DNA from 2 places in the Heyndrickxia sp. FSL W8-0423 genome. Region 2 is predicted to be linked to the other one. Evidence: a T-box and tRNA genes for the amino acid it is inferred to sense, from the RefSeq annotation. Region 2 holds a T-box; the other holds one or more tRNA genes.
What was found. A T-box is a leader RNA that pairs with one kind of tRNA and senses whether it is charged. The one in region 2 lies ahead of ileS (isoleucine--tRNA ligase), so its partner is inferred to be a tRNA-Ile.
Positions count from the first base shown of each region.

Region 1: it encodes a tRNA-Ile, which carries the amino acid that the T-box ahead of ileS (isoleucine--tRNA ligase) is inferred to sense. The anticodon was not compared.

Region 1 covers NZ_JBBPBE010000001.1:911,577-922,059, reverse strand. The annotation lists gene remB (extracellular matrix regulator RemB) at 1-13, shown strand, start outside; gene gyrB (DNA topoisomerase (ATP-hydrolyzing) subunit B) at 167-2,089, shown strand; gene gyrA (DNA gyrase subunit A) at 2,216-4,714, shown strand; gene MKY81_RS04670 (HD-GYP domain-containing protein) at 4,825-5,907, shown strand; rRNA gene MKY81_RS04665 (16S ribosomal RNA) at 6,122-7,675, shown strand; tRNA gene MKY81_RS04660 (tRNA-Ile) at 7,832-7,908, shown strand; tRNA gene MKY81_RS04655 (tRNA-Ala) at 7,921-7,996, shown strand; rRNA gene MKY81_RS04650 (23S ribosomal RNA) at 8,274-10,483, shown strand, end outside.
Region 2 covers NZ_JBBPBE010000001.1:2,501,045-2,511,527, forward strand. The annotation lists gene MKY81_RS12725 (YlmH family RNA-binding protein) at 1-385, shown strand, start outside; gene MKY81_RS12730 (DivIVA domain-containing protein) at 604-1,110, shown strand; T-box leader at 1,165-1,400, shown strand; gene ileS (isoleucine--tRNA ligase) at 1,511-4,279, shown strand; gene MKY81_RS12740 (TraR/DksA family transcriptional regulator) at 4,406-4,693, shown strand; gene lspA (signal peptidase II) at 4,785-5,270, shown strand; gene MKY81_RS12750 (RluA family pseudouridine synthase) at 5,242-6,147, shown strand; gene pyrR (bifunctional pyr operon transcriptional regulator/uracil phosphoribosyltransferase PyrR) at 6,326-6,868, shown strand; gene MKY81_RS12760 (solute carrier family 23 protein) at 7,037-8,362, shown strand; gene MKY81_RS12765 (aspartate carbamoyltransferase catalytic subunit) at 8,492-9,406, shown strand; gene MKY81_RS12770 (dihydroorotase) at 9,390-10,483, shown strand, end outside.

The sequences.
Region 1 (10,483 bases), 1.6 Mb from region 2:
GCGATTAAATTAAAACTATTTTTGTTTTTTTATGACTAGAGAAAATAACTAGGAATTTTAATTGTTTTTCAGTAACCCCTATGAAGAATATTTATTTATTTTGATACGTTATAAATACATGTTTAACTAATTTATTTTTAAAAAGTGTAGGTGAATTCAAGTGCCAATGGAACAAGATCAAGTTCAAGGTCAAAGCTATGATGAAAATCAGATACAGGTTCTTGAAGGACTGGAAGCTGTTCGGAAGCGTCCAGGTATGTATATTGGATCCACAAGCAGCAAAGGGCTACATCATCTTGTTTGGGAAATTGTAGATAATAGTATTGATGAAGCACTTGCCGGATTTTGTGACGAGATAAATATTGTCATTGAAAAGGATAATAGTATTAAGGTTGTCGATAATGGACGCGGTATTCCGGTTGGGATACAGGAAAAAATGGGAAGACCCGCAGTTGAAGTCATCCATACTGTCCTTCATGCCGGAGGAAAATTTGGTGGCGGAGGATATAAGGTATCTGGTGGTTTGCACGGAGTAGGTGCTTCCGTAGTTAATGCCTTATCAAGTGAATTTGAGGTTTATGTCCATCGTGATGGGAATATATATTATCAAAAATATGAACGTGGAGTTCCTTGCTTTGATTTAAAGATCATTGGGGAAACAGACCATACCGGAACGACTAGCCACTTCGTACCGGACAAGGAAATATTTACAGAGACTACGGTCTTTGATTACGATATTCTTGCAACACGCGTTCGTGAACTTGCATTTTTAAATCGGGGATTAAAGCTTACGATTGAAGATAAAAGAGACGAATCGAAAAAAAATGAATATCACTATGAAGGTGGAATAAAGTCATACGTTGAACATTTAAACCGTACAAAAGAAGTCATCCATGAAGAGCCAATCTATGTAGAAGGCGAAAAGGATGGGATTTCTATTGAGGTTTCAATTCAATATAATGAGGGCTTCACAAGTAGCATTTATTCTTTTGCCAATAATATTCATACGTATGAAGGTGGTACACATGAATTTGGCTTTAAGACAGCCCTAACAAGAGTTATTAATGACTACGCTCGCAAAAATGGCCTAATTAAGGAAAGTGATTCTAATTTATCGGGTGAGGATGTTCGTGAAGGATTAACTGCGATCGTTTCAATTAAACATCCTGATCCACAGTTCGAAGGGCAAACAAAAACAAAATTAGGTAATTCAGAAGCTAGAACAATTACCGATGCTATTTTCTCCGAGCATTTTGATAAATTTATGTTAGAAAACCCAACAGTTGCTAAAAAAATTGTTGAAAAAGGTTTAATGGCAGCACGTGCACGTTTAGCAGCGAAGAAAGCAAGGGAACTTACTCGTCGAAAAAGTGCATTAGAAGTTTCAAGCCTTCCCGGGAAATTAGCGGATTGTTCATCTCGTGATCCGAAAATCAGCGAATTATTTATCGTTGAGGGAGACTCTGCCGGTGGCTCTGCGAAGCAAGGTAGGGATAGACATTTTCAAGCGATTTTACCTTTAAGAGGGAAAATCCTCAATGTTGAAAAAGCACGGTTAGATAAAATTTTAACTAATAATGAAATTCGAACCATTATTACTGCATTAGGTACAGGGATTAGTGAGGATTTTGACATTTCAAAAGCTCGCTATCATAAAATAGTCATCATGACTGATGCCGATGTCGATGGCGCACATATTCGAACATTATTATTAACATTCTTCTATCGCTATATGCGACAAACAATAGAGGCGGGATACATTTATATTGCACAGCCGCCCCTTTATAAAATAGCTCAAGGCAAACGCGTTGAATATGTATATAGTGACAAGGAATTAGAACAAGCATTAAGTCAAATGCCACAGCAACCGAAACCCGGAATTCAACGATATAAAGGTCTTGGTGAAATGAATCCTGAACAATTATGGGAAACAACAATGGATCCAGAGCGTAGAACTTTACTTCAAGTAAGCTTAGAAGATGCAATAGAAGCGGATGAAACATTTGAAATGCTTATGGGAGATAAGGTTGAACCACGACGTAATTTTATCGAAGAAAATGCAATTTATGTAAAGAACTTAGATATTTAATCGGGAAAGTACAAGCAACAAGATAGGTTAAGCACTTTTGTGCGTTAGTAATGTTAACTTTTCATCTTTACAAGAGGGGCAATCAGTCATTACTGATTGCTTCATTCTCTTAAGGGAGGTTCCAGTATGGCTGAAACACCAAGTTCAAATATTAAAGAAATAAATTTAAGTCAGGAAATGCGTACATCTTTCTTAGATTATGCGATGAGTGTAATTGTTTCACGTGCACTTCCAGATGTGCGTGATGGATTAAAACCAGTACATCGCCGAATTCTTTATGCGATGAACGATTTAGGTATGACATCGGACAAAGCATTTAAGAAGTCGGCACGTATCGTTGGAGAAGTAATCGGTAAATACCATCCACATGGTGATTCGGCCGTTTATGAGACGATGGTTCGTATGGCTCAAGATTTCAGTTATCGCTATATGCTTGTAGATGGACATGGTAACTTCGGTTCTATTGATGGTGATTCTGCGGCTGCAATGCGTTATACAGAAGCTCGTATGTCTAAAATATCAATGGAATTACTTCGCGATATTAATAAGGACACAATTGATTATCAAGATAACTATGATGGTTCTGAGAAAGAACCCGTTGTGTTGCCATCAAGATTTCCGAATTTATTAGTCAACGGTACTTCGGGTATCGCTGTTGGTATGGCGACTAATATTCCACCACATCAACTTGGGGAAGTAATTGATGGAGTATTGGCTTTAAGTAAGGATCCTGATATTACCATCCAAGAATTGATGGAATTTATACCAGGACCGGATTTCCCTACTGCAGGATTAATTGTGGGAAGAAGCGGAATTAGACGTGCTTATGAAACCGGGAAAGGATCAATTACATTAAGGGCACGAGTAGAAATTGAACAAAAGGCAAATGGCAAAGAGACCATTATTATTAAAGAAATTCCTTACCAAGTGAATAAAGCAAAGCTTGTGGAAAGAATTGCTGAACTTGTACGTGATAAAAAAATTGATGGAATAACAGATTTAAGAGACGAATCTGATCGTACTGGTATGCGCGTAGTTATTGAAGTACGAAGAGATGCCAATGCGAATGTTCTTTTAAATAATTTATATAAACATACAGCATTACAAACAACATTCGGAATCAATACGTTAGCACTTGTTGATGGTCAACCGAAAGTATTAAATTTAAAACAATGTTTATATCATTATTTGGAACATCAAAAAGTCATTATTCGTCGTAGAACGGAATTCGAATTAAGAAAAGCTGAAGCTAGGGCACATATTTTAGAGGGATTACGTATTGCTCTTGATCACATTGATGAAATAATTAGTTTGATTCGTTCTTCTCAAACAACAGAAATTGCAAGAAATGGTTTAATGGAACAATTTTCATTATCTGAGAAGCAAGCTCAGGCTATTCTTGATATGCGTCTCCAACGTTTAACAGGATTAGAACGTGAGAAGATTGAAGAAGAGTATCAAGAATTGTTAAAACTAATCGCTGAATTAAAAGCTGTTTTAGCAGATGAAGAAAAGGTACTGGAAATTATTCGTGAAGAATTAATAGAAATTAAAGAACGCTTTAATGATAATAGGAAAACTGAAATTGTTTCAGGCGGTATTGAACAAATCGAAGATGAGGATTTAATTCCTCGAGAAAATATTGTCATTAGTTTAACCCATAATGGATACATTAAACGTCTGCCAATTTCCACATACAGAAGTCAAAAACGTGGAGGACGCGGGGTCCAAGGAATGGGAACAAATGAGGACGACTTTGTTGAGCATTTATTAACAACTTCAACCCATGATACGATCCTATTTTTCACTAATAAAGGAAAAGTTTTCCGATCTAAAGGATATGAAATTCCTGAGTTTAGTCGAACAGCTAAAGGGATTCCAATAATAAATCTCCTTGGAATTGAAAAGGACGAAGAAATTAATACGATGATTCGTGTCGAAGAATTTGTGGAAGATTCGTTCTTATTCTTTACTACGAAACGTGGAATATCTAAACGAACTCCACTAACTGATTTTGCAAACATACGAACAAATGGATTAATTGCTATTCATCTTCGCGATGAAGATGAACTGATCTCTGTTAAATTAACTGATGGAAATAAAGATATGATCATTGGTACTAAAAATGGTATGTTAATTCGCTTTCCGGAAGTTGATGTTCGATCCATGGGAAGAACTGCTACCGGTGTTAAAGGAATCACGCTAACGGGTGATGACGAAGTCGTTGGAATGGAAATTCTCGAAGATAATGACGATGTTTTAATTGTCACTATTAATGGTTACGGAAAACGCACTAATTCTTCAGAGTATCGCATTCAAAGCCGTGGTGGTAAAGGGTTAAAAACATGTAATATTACAGAAAAGAATGGAAACTTAATTGCAGTAAAAACCGTTACTGGGGAAGAGGATCTTATGCTGATAACCGCCGGAGGAGTTCTTATACGGATGGCAGTCGGTGATATTTCCCAACTTGGACGTAATACTCAAGGAGTCAAATTAATTCGCCTTGGTGAAGACGAACATGTGGCAACCGTTGCAAAAGTCGAAAAGGAAGAAGAGGAACCTTCAGATCAAGAAGAATTAGAAGTAGTTAATGACAATAATCAAGAAGCTGAAGAGGAATAATAGGTTTTTTTGCAATTTTTAAAAGAGACATCGATTCGATGTCTCTTTTTTGATAAAATTGAAAATAAATAGAAATAAAATAGATACTATTACTTATATGGAGTGGTCATATGAAAATAAATATAGACGGATTACGTGTAGGATCTATATTAGCTGAGGATGTAATGGGAATGACTAGTTCCCCAATTATCCCTAGAGGGACGGTTATATCAATAGAACATATTGATGTTTTAAAAGCATTTTTTATTAGAGAAGTAGAAATAGAAAGTATATCTAATGGTCAAAAGAGACAAAAGGGAGCTAACAAAAACCATTCTGAAGTGAATGTAACTAAAGCGGAACAAGTAAAAGTCCACTCCATCTTTCCTTTTTTATTTTCTGAATCAGTAAAAAAGTACAAAGCTGATTTTCAAAAATGGCAATCCGGAACTATAATTGATATAGCAAATGTGAGAGACTATTTATACCCTTTATTGGAAATAGCTGAGGAGGAAAACATCGCTCTTAACTCTCTTTTTGTAAATAATCCGGAAGATTATATTTACTATCATTCTATTTCAGTTGGAATTCTTAGTGGATTAATTGCTAAAAGAATGGGGGATAATAAAGGCCGCTATTATCAAACGGCTCTAGCAGGCTGCTTAGCAAATGCAGGTATGGCAAAGATTTCACCAAGAATCATTTCTAAACAAACAACTTTAACTAACAGTGAAAAGGCTGAGATTCAAGAACATCCAAATTATAGTTTGAAAATGGTGCAAAATAGTCCACTACTCAAATCAGAAACGAAATTAGCAATCTTTCAACATCATGAGAGACTTGATGGAAGCGGTTATCCAATGGGGGTAAAAGGGAAACAATATTACTCTATGTCTAGAATTATTACAGTAGCTGATGTATTTCATGCACTAGTATCTGATCGCCTTTATAAGAAGAAAATAGCACCTTTAAAGGCCCTAGAGATAATGAAAATAGATGAATTTGGTAAATTTGATTTAGAAGTGATAAACACTCTATTATCGATGATTGCCAATTTTTCAATAGGAACAAAGGTTAAGATATCAAACGGCTCTTTCGGAGAGGTGATCTTTATTAAACAAACTGCACCAATTAGACCGCTTATAAGGTTGAATGATGGAGAAATCATCGACCTTGAAAAGGAAAGAAATTTATATATAGAAGAGGTATACTAGTTTCGATATTACTATTGTATTTTCCTTATTCGTTTGATATAATAAATTTCGTTGGCTTTTTAATAAATATATAAAAGTATTTTAAAATAGTAATTGACATTACATGATGAAATATGCTATTATATAAAAGTCGCAAATAACAATTGATCTTTGAAAACTGAACAAAACGAAACGTCAATTAATTTATTTTTTAACTAGAGCTATTTCAAACATCTTTTTGGAGAGTTTGATCCTGGCTCAGGACGAACGCTGGCGGCGTGCCTAATACATGCAAGTCGAGCGAATCTGATAGGAGCTTGCTCCTTTTCAGATTAGCGGCGGACGGGTGAGTAACACGTGGGTAACCTGCCTGTAAGACTGGGATAACTCCGGGAAACCGGGGCTAATACCGGATAACTTTTTCCTTCGCATGAAGGAGAATTGAAAGGTGGCACTAGCTACCACTTACAGATGGACCCGCGGCGCATTAGCTAGTTGGTGAGGTAACGGCTCACCAAGGCGACGATGCGTAGCCGACTTGAGAGGGTGATCGGCCACACTGGGACTGAGACACGGCCCAGACTCCTACGGGAGGCAGCAGTAGGGAATCTTCCGCAATGGACGAAAGTCTGACGGAGCAACGCCGCGTGAGTGATGAAGGTTTTCGGATCGTAAAACTCTGTTGTTAGGGAAGAACAAGTATCGTTCGAATAGGGCGGTACCTTGACGGTACCTAACCAGAAAGCCACGGCTAACTACGTGCCAGCAGCCGCGGTAATACGTAGGTGGCAAGCGTTGTCCGGAATTATTGGGCGTAAAGCGCGCGCAGGCGGTTTCTTAAGTCTGATGTGAAAGCCCACGGCTCAACCGTGGAGGGTCATTGGAAACTGGGAGACTTGAGTGCAGAAGAGAAGAGCGGAATTCCACGTGTAGCGGTGAAATGCGTAGAGATGTGGAGGAACACCAGTGGCGAAGGCGGCTCTTTGGTCTGTAACTGACGCTGAGGCGCGAAAGCGTGGGGAGCGAACAGGATTAGATACCCTGGTAGTCCACGCCGTAAACGATGAGTGCTAAGTGTTAGAGGGTTTCCGCCCTTTAGTGCTGCAGCTAACGCATTAAGCACTCCGCCTGGGGAGTACGGCCGCAAGGCTGAAACTCAAAGGAATTGACGGGGGCCCGCACAAGCGGTGGAGCATGTGGTTTAATTCGAAGCAACGCGAAGAACCTTACCAGGTCTTGACATCCTCTTGCCCTCCCTAGAGATAGGGATTTCCCTTCGGGGACAAGAGTGACAGGTGGTGCATGGTTGTCGTCAGCTCGTGTCGTGAGATGTTGGGTTAAGTCCCGCAACGAGCGCAACCCTTGACCTTAGTTGCCAGCATTCAGTTGGGCACTCTAAGGTGACTGCCGGTGACAAACCGGAGGAAGGTGGGGATGACGTCAAATCATCATGCCCCTTATGACCTGGGCTACACACGTGCTACAATGGATGGTACAAAGGGTTGCTAGACCGCGAGGTTACGCCAATCCCATAAAACCATTCTCAGTTCGGATTGTAGGCTGCAACTCGCCTACATGAAGCCGGAATCGCTAGTAATCGCGGATCAGCATGCCGCGGTGAATACGTTCCCGGGCCTTGTACACACCGCCCGTCACACCACGAGAGTTTGTAACACCCGAAGTCGGTGAGGTAACCTTTTGGAGCCAGCCGCCGAAGGTGGGACAGATGATTGGGGTGAAGTCGTAACAAGGTAGCCGTATCGGAAGGTGCGGCTGGATCACCTCCTTTCTAAGGAATATGGAAGACCACTAACGTGGTTACAAAAAAGACGTTTTCCGTTTTGTTCAGTTTTGAAGGATGAATTCTTCAAAAAAATATGCAATAGATAAAAACAACGACAAGGAGTTCTTCTTCCATATCGATGTTTTTTATTTCCGAAAATGTGGGCCTATAGCTCAGCTGGTTAGAGCGCACGCCTGATAAGCGTGAGGTCGATGGTTCGAGTCCATTTAGGCCCACCATATAACATATTCGGGGCCTTAGCTCAGCTGGGAGAGCGCCTGCTTTGCACGCAGGAGGTCAGCGGTTCGATCCCGCTAGGCTCCACCAAAAGATAAAGTCAATAAAGATATTATTTTTAGATAATTTCTAAATTGCACTTTGGGTAAAATTGCTCCTGCGGCAATGCTTATTCGAGGAAGATTAGGTTCACCTCGGAGCAAGGCAGCACGAAGCAAATGCTACGATGATTAATCATGATGTGATTGAAATCAGTAGCCTTGTTCCTTGAAAACTAGATATCATGAGAAATAACCAAGTAATAACCGAGAATCGCCACTTTATGGATGAATCCATTTAAGTAGTTTTAAAAATAAACCTTATTTTAGGTTAAGTTAGTAAGGGCGCACGGTGAATGCCTTGGCACTAGGAGCCGATGAAGGACGGGACTAACACCGATATGCTTCGGGGAGCTGTAAGCAAGCTTTGATCCGGAGATTTCCGAATGGGGGAACCCACTGCCCGTAATGGGGTAGTATCCTTACTTGAATACATAGAGTATGGAAGGCAGACCCGGGGAACTGAAACATCTAAGTACCCGGAGGAAGAGAAAGCAAACGCGATTTCCTGAGTAGCGGCGAGCGAAACGGAAGAAGCCCAAACCAAGAGGCTTGCCTCTTGGGGTTGTAGGACACTCTATACGGAGTTACAAAGGAACGGAGTAAATGAAGAGGTCTGGAAAGGCCCGTCAAAGAAGGTAACAACCCTGTAGTTGAAACTTCGTTCCCTCCAGAGTGGATCCTGAGTACGGCGGGACACGTGAAATCCCGTCGGAAGCAGGGAGGACCATCTCCCAAGGCTAAATACTCCCTAGTGACCGATAGTGAACCAGTACCGTGAGGGAAAGGTGAAAAGCACCCCGGGAGGGGAGTGAAAGAGAACCTGAAACCGTGTGCCTACAAGTAGTTAGAGCTCTGTGCGTCTTTCCTTCGGAAAGACGCCGAGTGATAGCGTGCCTTTTGTAGAATGAACCGGCGAGTTACGATTTCAAGCGAGGTTAAGCTGAAGAGGCGGAGCCGCAGCGAAAGCGAGTCTTAATAGGGCGAATGAGTTTGAGGTCGTAGACCCGAAACCAGGTGATCTACCCATGTCCAGGGTGAAGGTAAGGTAACACTTACTGGAGGCCCGAACCCACGCACGTTGAAAAGTGCGGGGATGAGGTGTGGGTAGCGGAGAAATTCCAATCGAACTTGGAGATAGCTGGTTCTCTCCGAAATAGCTTTAGGGCTAGCCTTAAGGTAAGAGTCTTGGAGGTAGAGCACTGTTTGGACTAGGGGCCCTCATCGGGTTACCGAATTCAGACAAACTCCGAATGCCAATGACTTATCCTTAGGAGTCAGACTGCGAGTGATAAGATCCGTAGTCAAAAGGGAAACAGCCCAGACCACCAGCTAAGGTCCCAAAGTATACGTTAAGTGGAAAAGGATGTGGAGTTGCTTAGACAACCAGGATGTTGGCTTAGAAGCAGCCACCATTTAAAGAGTGCGTAATAGCTCACTGGTCGAGTGACTCTGCGCCGAAAATGTACCGGGGCTAAACGTATCACCGAAGCTGTGGATGGACACCGTTGGTGTCCGTGGTAGGAGAGCGTTCTAAGGGCTGAGAAGCTAGACCGTAAGGACTGGTGGAGCGCTTAGAAGTGAGAATGCCGGTATGAGTAGCGAAAGAAGGGTGAGAATCCCTTCCACCGAATGCCTAAGGTTTCCTGAGGAAGGCTCGTCCGCTCAGGGTTAGTCGGGACCTAAGCCGAGGCCGAAAGGCGTAGGCGATGGACAACAGGTTGATATTCCTGTACCACCTCTTCACCGTTTGAACGATGGGGGGACGCAGGAGGATAGGGTAAGCGCGCTGCTGGAATAGCGCGTCCAAGCAGTTAGAGGGGTGACGAGGCAAATCCCGTCACCATGTACCTTGAGCTGTGATGGCGAGGGAAATATAGTACCGAAGTTCCTGATTCCACACTGCCTAGAAAATCCTCTAGTGAGGTGAAAGGTGCCCGTACCGCAAACCGACACAGGTAGGCGAGGAGAGAATCCTAAGGTGAGCGAGAGAACTCTCGTTAAGGAACTCGGCAAAATGACCCCGTAACTTCGGGAGAAGGGGTGCTCTGTTAGGGTGCAAGCCCGAGAGAGCCGCAGTGAATAGGCCCAGGCGACTGTTTAGCAAAAACACAGGTCTCTGCGAAGCCGTAAGGCGAAGTATAGGGGCTGACGCCTGCCCGGTGCTGGAAGGTTAAGAGGAGAGGTTAGCGTAAGCGAAGCTTTGAATTGAAGCCCCAGTAAACGGCGGCCGTAACTATAACGGTCCTAAGGTAGCGAAATTCCTTGTCAGGTAAGTTCTGACCCGCACGAAAGGCGCAACGATCTGGGCACTGTCTCAACGAGAGACTCGGTGAAATTATAGTACCTGTGAAGATGCAGGTTACCCGCGACAGGACGGAAAGACCCCGTGGAGCTTTACTGCAGCCTGATATTGAATTTTGGTACAGCTTGTACAGGATAGGTAGGAGCCTTTGAAGCCGGAGCGCCAGCTTCGGTG
Region 2 (10,483 bases):
CCAATTTTTCATTGTTAAAGAATTAAAAGATTATATAAAACTAGAATTTTGCCAGGTCGGGAAAATTTCGATCGAATTATTGGAAATGAATATGAATGAAATGATTTCAATAGGTGAAACATGGCATGAACAACAAACAACTGTTAGCTCTTTAAGATTAGATGCTGTTATATCATCAATTTATAACATTTCCAGACAGAAAGCCCAAACACTTATTCAACATGGACAAGTAAAAGTAAATTGGAGGATGACTGAGCAAACTTCGTTTATTTGTGATGAAGGTGATATGATCTCGGCAAGAGGTTATGGTAGAAGCAAAATTATTGTCATTGATGGCCAAACAAGAAAAGAAAAATGGCGAATACTGGTGGGCGTAATGAAATAATTTGATAAATTTGCAGGAAAATCCCCACAAACTGTCGAAAAAAAGTATAATAAGTTAAAAGCGGAAGTGCCTCTGTCAGCCCCGACAAGCAAATGTTCTAAACCAAAGGAAGTCCGCAATTTGTCTTCATTTGGTTTAGGTTATTTGACCTCGAGGGGCTAGGCACTGAAGCTGGATAAGAGAAAAGCGGAAGATTAAAACTTACTGGAGGTGGCAAGATGCCTTTAACACCATTGGATATACATAATAAGGAATTTAGTAAAGGCTTTCGCGGGTATGACGAAGATGAAGTGAACGAATTCCTTGATCAAGTCATCAAAGACTACGAGCTGATTATACGTGAAAAGAAAGAACTAGAAGAAAAGCTTTCTTCGCTAAATGAACGTCTAGGACATTTTACGAATATTGAAGAAACATTAAATAAATCTATCGTCGTTGCCCAGGAAGCAGCGGAGGAAGTCCGCGGTAATGCACAAAAAGAAGCAAAGCTGATTATTAGAGAATCTGAAAAAAATGCGGATCGTATAGTGAATGAAGCATTATCAAAAGCTCGGAAAATTGCCTTAGAAATTGAAGAGCTTAAAAAGCAATCAAAAGTATTTCGAACTCGTTTCAAAATGCTCATAGAAGCTCAATTAGATTTACTTAAGAATGATGATTGGGATAATTTAATGGAATTTGATATCGATGCTACAGAATTAAATATTGAAGAAGAAATTAAATAATCTTGAATCTTGACGAAATGAAATTGTATCACATATAATTTATATCAAATATATACACAAACGATGACAGGGACAGTACAATTGTTCAACGTCTTATTATAATAAGCGAACCAAGGATAGTGGAAGCTTGGTATAAGCGAATAATTGGAAAATCACCCTAGAGTTCTTGTATTGAACATCAAGTTGGTAAGTAGATACAAGCGATTCATTCACGATACGAATGTGTAAGTGGATATCCATTAATGATATCTATTAGGGTGGTACCGCGGGAAAGTCTTCTCGTCCCTTCCAGGGATGAGAAGGCTTTTTCTATTTATTTGTATGGCACCTTAGTTAATTGTCAATAAATAGAGGAAATCATTAAACTTGTAACGGAGTCAAATAATTAGGAGGAAAAGACATGGATTATAAAGATACGCTATTAATGCCAAAAACAGAATTTCCGATGCGTGGAAATCTCCCAAAAAGAGAACCAGAAATCCAAGCAAAATGGGAAGAAATGAATATTTATCAAAAAGTTCAAGACAAAACTAAAGGCAGACCGCTTTTTGTTCTTCACGATGGACCACCATATGCCAATGGAGATCTTCATATGGGTCATGCATTAAATAAAACATTAAAAGACTTTATCGTCCGCTACAAATCAATGACCGGCTATCAAGCTCCATATGTTCCTGGCTGGGACACACATGGTCTTCCAATTGAACAGGCGTTAACGAATAAAGGTGTAAAAAGAAAAGAAATGACAATCGCAGAATTCCGGCAATTATGTGCTGAATATGCATATCAGCAAGTAGATAATCAACGGACAGCATTTAAACGTTTAGGTGTTCGTGGTGATTGGGAAAATCCATATTTAACATTAAAACCTGAATATGAGGCACAACAAATTAAAGTTTTCGGAGAAATGGCGAAGAAAGGCTATATTTATAAAGGACTGAAACCAGTTTACTGGTCTCCGTCAAGCGAATCGGCTTTAGCGGAAGCGGAAATAGAATACCAAGATAAACGTTCAGCTTCTATTTATGTAGCATTTGAAGTAAAAGATGGAAAAGGTGTATTAGATAATGAAACAAAAATTATCATTTGGACAACAACACCTTGGACAATTCCCGCTAACCTTGGAATTACCGTTCATCCGGAACTAAAATATGTAGTTGTAAATGTAGCAAATGAAAAATATTTAGTTGCTGAAGCGCTTCTTGAAGAAGTATCCGAAGTTTTAGAATGGAATTCACCACAAATTGTTAAAACGGTTCTCGGTAAAGAATTAGAATATATTTTAGCGAAACATCCATTCTATGATCGTGATTCATTAGTTATGTTAGGCGAACATGTTACGACAGATTCCGGTACGGGTTGTGTTCATACTGCGCCCGGACATGGGGAAGATGACTTTCTTGTAGGGAAAAAATATGGTTTGGACGTTTTATGTCCTGTTGATGATAAAGGTGTCATGACGGCAGAGGCACCTGGATTTGAAGGGCTATTTTACGATAAAGCAAATAAACCAATCTCCGAAAAGTTAGAAGAAGTCGGTGCGCTATTAAAATTAAGCTTTATTACCCATTCTTATCCACATGACTGGAGAACGAAAAAACCGGTAATTTTCCGGGCAACGGCACAATGGTTTGCTTCAATTGATAAATTCCGTCCTGCATTATTGGAAGCTATCAAAGAAGTAAAATGGGTTCCATCATGGGGAGAAACCCGACTGTTTAATATGGTTCGTGATCGTGGTGATTGGTGTATTTCTAGACAGCGTGCATGGGGTGTACCAATTCCTGTATTCTATGCGGAAAATGGTGAACCAATTATTACAGACGAAACAATTGAACATGTTTCAGAACTTTTCCGTGAACATGGTTCAAATGTTTGGTTTGAAAAAGAAGTAAATGAATTATTACCTGATGGCTTCACTCACCCGGGAAGTCCAAATGGTAAATTTACGAAAGAAAATGACATTATGGATGTATGGTTTGATTCGGGATCTTCTCATCAGGCAGTATTATATGAGCGTGATGACTTACAACGCCCTGCAGATTTATATTTAGAAGGTTCCGACCAATATCGTGGCTGGTTCAACTCTTCATTAACAACTGCTGTAGCTGTGACGGGGAAAGCACCGTATAAAGGGGTGTTAAGCCACGGGTTCGCACTTGATGGTGAAGGACGTAAAATGAGTAAGTCTTTAGGAAATGTAATTTTACCAGGAAAAGTAATCAATCAATTAGGGGCAGATATTATCCGTTTATGGGTTGCTTCTGTTGATTATCAGGCGGATGTTCGTGTCTCTGATGCCATTTTGAAACAAGTATCAGAAGTTTATCGCAAAATTCGTAACACATTCCGTTTCTTATTAGGGAATTTATCCGATTTTGATCCTTCTTCAGATAAAATTGCTTACGAAGATTTACGTGAAGTTGATCAATATATGCTAGTGAAATTGAATGATTTAATTAAACATGCACATGATGCATACGAAAACTATGAATTTTCAAGTATTTATCATGCGGTCAATAACTTCTGTACATTAGATTTAAGTTCATTCTATTTAGATTTTGCAAAAGATGTTTTATATATCGAAGCAAAAGACAATTTTGAACGACGTGCAATGCAAACTGTATTATATGATTGTTTAACAGCGTTAACGAAACTCTTATCACCAATCTTGCCTCACACAGCTGATGAAGTATGGGCATATATTCCTGGTACGGCAGAAGAAAGCGTCCAATTAACAGATATGCCGGAATTCAGTGACTTACCAAATGCAAATGAGCTGAAAAGCAAATGGGGAGAATTTTTAAAACTTCGTAATGACGTTTTAAAAGCTTTAGAAGAGGCACGTAATGAAAAAGTAATTGGAAAATCATTAACTGCAAAAATTACTTTATTTGTAAATGAAAAAACAAAACAATTATTAGATTCCATTTCAGAAAACATGAACCAATTATTTATTGTTTCTGGATTTGAAATTGCCGGTTCTGTTGAAGATGCGCCAGAACAAGCACTGAAGCTTGAACATGCCGCTATTTTGGTTGAAAAAGCGGATGGTGAAACTTGCGAGCGCTGCTGGGTTGTTACCCCTGATGTTGGGAAAGTTGAAGAACATCCAACATTGTGTCCTAGATGTGCTGCTGTTGTTAAAGAATCTTATTATAACGCATAAAGATAAAACCCTCGGAGGTAATTCTTCGAGGGTTTTCTATTTTCTGTAACTTTATGAAAGAGTTACTCGATAAATAATTAAAAAATAAGGGTAAGCTAACATCAACCTATGAAGGAGGGAATATCAATGTACCTTAATGATGAACATCAACATTTATTTCATTTACTTCATGATCTAAAAGTAGAATTAAATTCTTACGAAACGAATGATGACTTAATTAAAGAGTTGATTAATGATGAATTAAAGGACATTAATACCGCCCTATCAAAATGGAATGAAGGTAATTATGGAAAATGTGAACGAAATGGCGAACCGATTCCGAAAGAATGGCTTGAAACAATACCTACATTAAAAACCTCTGACGAATGGAAACAATTATGGTCCTTTGGAAAAATTACAATCCCTTTTAGCTAATGACAAATAAGCTTTTCTAAGTCCCCCGTTTTATGCTACAATGCAAAGGAAGCAAAGCTTTTTTAACGAAAAAGATACGGGGGTTTCCTTTGTGATATATTACATAATTTCTTTATTTGTTATAGCTTTAGACCAATTAACAAAAATTCTAGTTGAGAAAAACATGGAAATTGGAGAAAGAATTCCTGTAATCGAAAATGTTTTTTCAATTACATCCCATCGGAATCAAGGTGCCGCATGGGGAATTTTACAAGGCCAGATGTGGTTATTTTATTTAATCACGATTATTGTGGTTGGGGGAATTATTTATTACATTCAAAAACATGCAAAAGGAAAACCTTTATTAGGGATTAGTTTGGCTTTTATGCTGGGCGGTGCAATTGGAAACTTTATTGATCGACTTTTCCGAAAAGAAGTTATTGACTTTCTTTATGCGGAAATTATCGATTTTCCTATTTTTAATATCGCGGATGCAGCATTAACGATCGGGGTTGTTCTGCTTCTCATACAAATGTTGAGAGAAGAACGACAATCAAAGGAGAAAACTTATGGAAAAAATGGAACACATCATTCTTGAGAGTGAAAATAATGAAAGGATCGACAAAGTTATTTCTGCTCTAAATGAAGAATGGTCCCGTTCGCAAGTACAGCAATGGCTTAAAGAAGGTCATGTAACTGTAAACGGAAAAAACGTTAAAGCAAATTATAAATGTATGATTAATGATCAACTAGTAATAGAAATCCCTGAGCCAGAAGAATTAGATGTAGAGGCTGAAGACATGAATCTTGATATTTATTATGAAGATGGAGATGTTTTAGTTGTTAATAAACCAAAAGGAATGGTAGTACATCCTGCCCCAGGTCATACATCAGGTACGTTAGTAAATGGTTTAATGGCACATTGTACTGATCTTTCCGGCATTAATGGTGTAATGAGACCTGGGATTGTCCATCGGATTGATAAAGATACTTCCGGATTATTAATGGTTGCCAAAAATGATTTCTCCCACGAGCGTCTAGTAAACCAATTGGTTGATAAATCCGTAACAAGAAAATATTTTGCAATCGTCCATGGAAATATTCCACATGATTATGGAACGATAGATGCTCCAATTGGCAGGGATCCAGTTGATCGTCAAAGAATGACAGTTGTAGATAGTGGTAAACATGCAGTAACGCATTTTCGCGTACTCGATCGTTTTAACGATTTTACATTTGTAGAATGTCAATTAGAAACAGGACGCACCCACCAAATTCGCGTCCATATGAAATATATTGGATTTCCACTTGCGGGTGATCCTAAGTACGGTCCAAGGAAAACATTGTCAATTAATGGTCAAGCACTGCATGCAGGTGTGTTGGGATTTGTCCATCCACGTACCGAAAAATACATGGAATTCGAAGCACCATTGCCTGAAGATTTTCTTCAATTGATCCAGTCCCTTAAAAAATAGTTGACAGACAGGCAAACTAATAGTATTCTAAATATAATTTAATAAGCCCCTTTAATACAGTCCTGTGAGGCTGAGAAGGAAACGGATATAGCGAATTTAAGCTATTAATAGTTAGACATGCATTCGTCAACCCTCTCTCCTCTAGGTGAGAGGGTTTTTTATCTGAGAGGTGAAAAAAATGTCTCAAAAAGCAGTTGTTCTAGATCAACAAGCTATTCGAAGAGCTCTTACCCGTATTGCTCATGAAATAATCGAGAGAAATAAAGGTATTGAAAATTGCATTCTCGTAGGAATTAAAACCCGTGGGATTCATATAGCTAAGCGATTAGCCGAAAGGATTGGGCAAATTGAAGGGGAATCGATACAAGTTGGGGTTTTGGATATTACTTTGTATCGTGATGATTTAACGGAAAAGACCGAGAATGCGGTACCAGAAGTAAAAGGTTCACATATTCCAACTGATATAAATAATAAGAAGGTTATATTAGTGGATGATGTATTATACACAGGTCGAACGGTTCGCGCAGGAATGGATGCGTTGATGGATATTGGAAGACCTTCGCAAATTCAATTAGCCGTACTAGTAGACCGGGGACATCGAGAACTGCCTATCCGTGCAGATTTTATCGGAAAAAATATTCCTACATCCAGTTCAGAGCGAATTGTTGTTGCACTTAATGAAGTGGATGAATTGGATCAAGTAAGTATTTATGAAAATTAAATACATCCTTTTAAAAGCAGTCCAGAGAGGCTGACAAAGGTGGATATCTATTATTGGATTTTGTGATATTCAATGATGGACTAACCTCTTTGTGGCTTCTTGCTATAAAGAGGTTTTTTTGTATGAGAACCGTTGTTAGGTACATCTTAAGAAAAAGGAGATTAAATAATGGGAAAAAATGCAGAAATCATACTAGACATCAATGAAAAACCAAATACATCCCAATGGATTAGCCTAAGCATCCAACATTTGTTTGCGATGTTTGGATCAACGGTTTTAGTTCCGCTACTCGTGCATTTAAGTCCTGCAGTAGCACTTGCTTCGAGTGGATTAGGAACACTTGCCTATATACTTATCACAAGAGGAAAGGTTCCTGCTTACCTAGGTTCATCTTTTGCTTTCATTGCTCCACTAATAAGTGCAAAGGCATTAGGTGGTCCGGGAGCTGCCATGCTGGGAACCTTTTTTGCCGGAATCATTTACGGACTTGTTGCTTTACTAATAAATAAACTAGGATATAGATGGTTAATGAGACTTTTGCCACCGATCGTTGTAGCACCAGTAATAATCGTTATCGGTCTAGGACTTGCTGGAACGGCAGTAGGAATGGCAATGTACGAAAATCCAGGTGCACCTCAAGCAGATCTAATTTATAGTACAAAACATATCGTTGTCGCCCTCTGCACAATTGCAATCATCATTATTAGTTCAACATTTTTTAAAGGGTTTTTTCAACTAATCCCAGTACTCATAGGAATAATTGGAGGCTATATTATCTCTGTATTTGCCGGATTAGTAGATTTTTCAGGTGTCATTGAAGCGAAGTGGTTTGCATTACCAGATTTTGTTTTCCCTTTCATATCATATGAACCGACATTCTCTTGGCAAGTTGTGATGCTAATGGTACCTGTTGCCATTGTAACTTTATCTGAACATATTGGACACCAAATCGTATTGAGTAAAGTTGTAAACCGTGACTTAGTTGCGGATCCTGGTCTAGATAGTTCCCTGTTAGGTGATGGAGTTTCAATCGTTATCGCATCGCTAATTGGTGGCCCGCCAACAACTACTTACGGAGAAAATATCGGAGTCCTGGCAATCACTCGAGCATATAGCGTATACGTAATTGGCGGTGCCGGTGTTCTTGCGTTAGCTTTCAGTTTCATTGGAAAAATTAGTGCCCTATTGAGTTCCATCCCAACAGCTGTAATGGGTGGCGTATCTATCGTATTATTTGGAATTATTGCTGCAAGCGGTCTAAGAATGCTTGTTGAGCATAAAATCGATTTTGCAGATAATCGTAATCTACTCATTTCTTCCGTCATCCTAGTTGTAGGAATAGGGGGAGCATTCATTAGATTTACTGAAGGATTTGAGCTATCAGGAATGGCATTAGCTGCAATATTAGGTGTGATTCTAAACCTTGTCTTGCCTGGCAGACCGACAGAGGATTCAGAATTGGATCTGTTTAGTGAAATTGAAAATGAGTATTAACATATCACCTTTTAAGTGAAGTCCAGAGAGACTTACAAGGGTGTTTCATTCAATGTGTACATGAAGTTACACATTAAAAAAACGCCCTAATTTAAGATAGGGCGTTTTTTTTAAAAGGAGGAATTTACTTTGTGTCATTTATTAACAATGGCGGATTTAACAAATGCAGATATTAATGAAATTTTGCTAGAAGCTCAAATGTTTAAGGACGGCAGTACATGGTCATCGCCTAAAAAAATGTATGCAGCAAATTTATTTTTTGAACCAAGCACAAGAACGAAATGCAGTTTTGAAATGGCGGAAAGAAAGTTAGGGTTAGAAGTCATTCCGTTTGAAACTAGTACGTCTAGCTTGCAAAAAGGTGAGACATTGTACGATACAGTAAAAACACTAGAATCGATTGGTGTAAACCTAGCAGTTATACGGCATAATCAGGATCATTATTATAAGGAATTAGTACCAAAAATAAATATTCCGATTATTAATGGAGGGGATGGTTGTGGTCAGCACCCAACCCAATCATTACTAGATTTATTCACCATTAAACAAGAATTCGGTGGTTTCAGTGGCTTAAATATTACGATAATAGGCGATATCTCACATAGTCGAGTAGCCCGTTCAAATATGGAAGCTTTAACAAAACTAGGGGCAAATGTAGTGTTTTCGGGCCCACCTGAATGGTTTGACCACACATTTTCACTAGGAAACTATGTACCTATTAATCAAGCGATCGAACAGGCAGATGTTGTCATGCTTCTCAGAATTCAACATGAAAGACATCAAGGACAATCTACTTATACAGCAAAACAATACCATGAACAATATGGCTTAACGGTGGAACGCGAAAGCAGAATGAAAAACGGAAGTATTATCATGCATCCTGCACCAATCAATAGAAATGTTGAGATTGCTGATGAACTAGTTGAGAGCAAAAAATCGAGAATTTTTAAGCAAATGGCAAATGGCGTTTATATTCGTATGGCTGTCATTAAACGAGCATTAGAAAATTCAGTTAGGGGTTGTTTACATGAATTACATTATTAAAAACGGAAAAATTTTAGCAGGAAATGGAAAACAAATGCAGGCTGATATTCGTATTCATAACGGTGTAATCAAAGAAATTGGAGAACAGTTAGAAATATATGATGAAACGATTTTTGATGCAAATGGCAGTTTACTAACACCAGGATTTATCGATTTACATATTCACTTAAGGGAGCCGGGTGGTGAGCATAAAGAAACGATAGAAACAGGAACAATGGCTGCGGCTAAAGGTGGGTTTACTACCGTTGCATGCATGCCTAATACGAAGCCGGTTCCGGATACACCTGAACAAATGCAATGGTTGATGAACCGGATTGAAGAAACAGCCCATGTAAAGGTATTACCATATGCAGCAATTACAAAAGGTCAGTTAGGGGAAGAACTGACAAATTTTGCAGGATTAAAGGAAAATGGTGCATTCGCTTTTACTGATGATGGCGTAGGAGTACAAACAGCAAGTACGATGTTTGAGGCAATGAAACGAGCGGCTGCACTTAATATGGCAGTTGTTGCACACTGTGAAGATAATTCACTAATTTATGGCGGAGCAGTACATGAGGGAGATTTTTCTAAAAAGCATGACATTCCAGGAATTCCTTCTGTTTGTGAGTCCGTTCATATTGCAAGAGATATTCTCCTTGCAGAAGCTGCCGGGTGTCACTATCATGTTTGCCACATAAGCACAAAAGAATCCGTTCGCCTCGTCCGCGATGCTAAAAGAGCGGGAATTCATGTCACGGCGGAAGTCACGCCACATCACTTACTCTTATGTGACGAAGATATTCCAAGTCTTGATACAAATTATAAAATGAATCCGCCATTAAGAGGAAAGGAAGACCGCGAAGCACTTCTTGAAGGGCTATTAGACGGAACAATCGATTTCATTGCGACCGACCATGCGCCACACACAAGTGAAGAAAAAAGTAAAGGAATGAGCAGCGCTCCATTTGGAATTGTCGGTTTAGAAACGGCATTTCCACTACTATACACTCATTTCGTTGAAACAGGGATATTTACTTTAAATCAATTAGTTGATTGGCTAACGATTGCTCCAGCTAAGGCTTTTCAATTGTCATC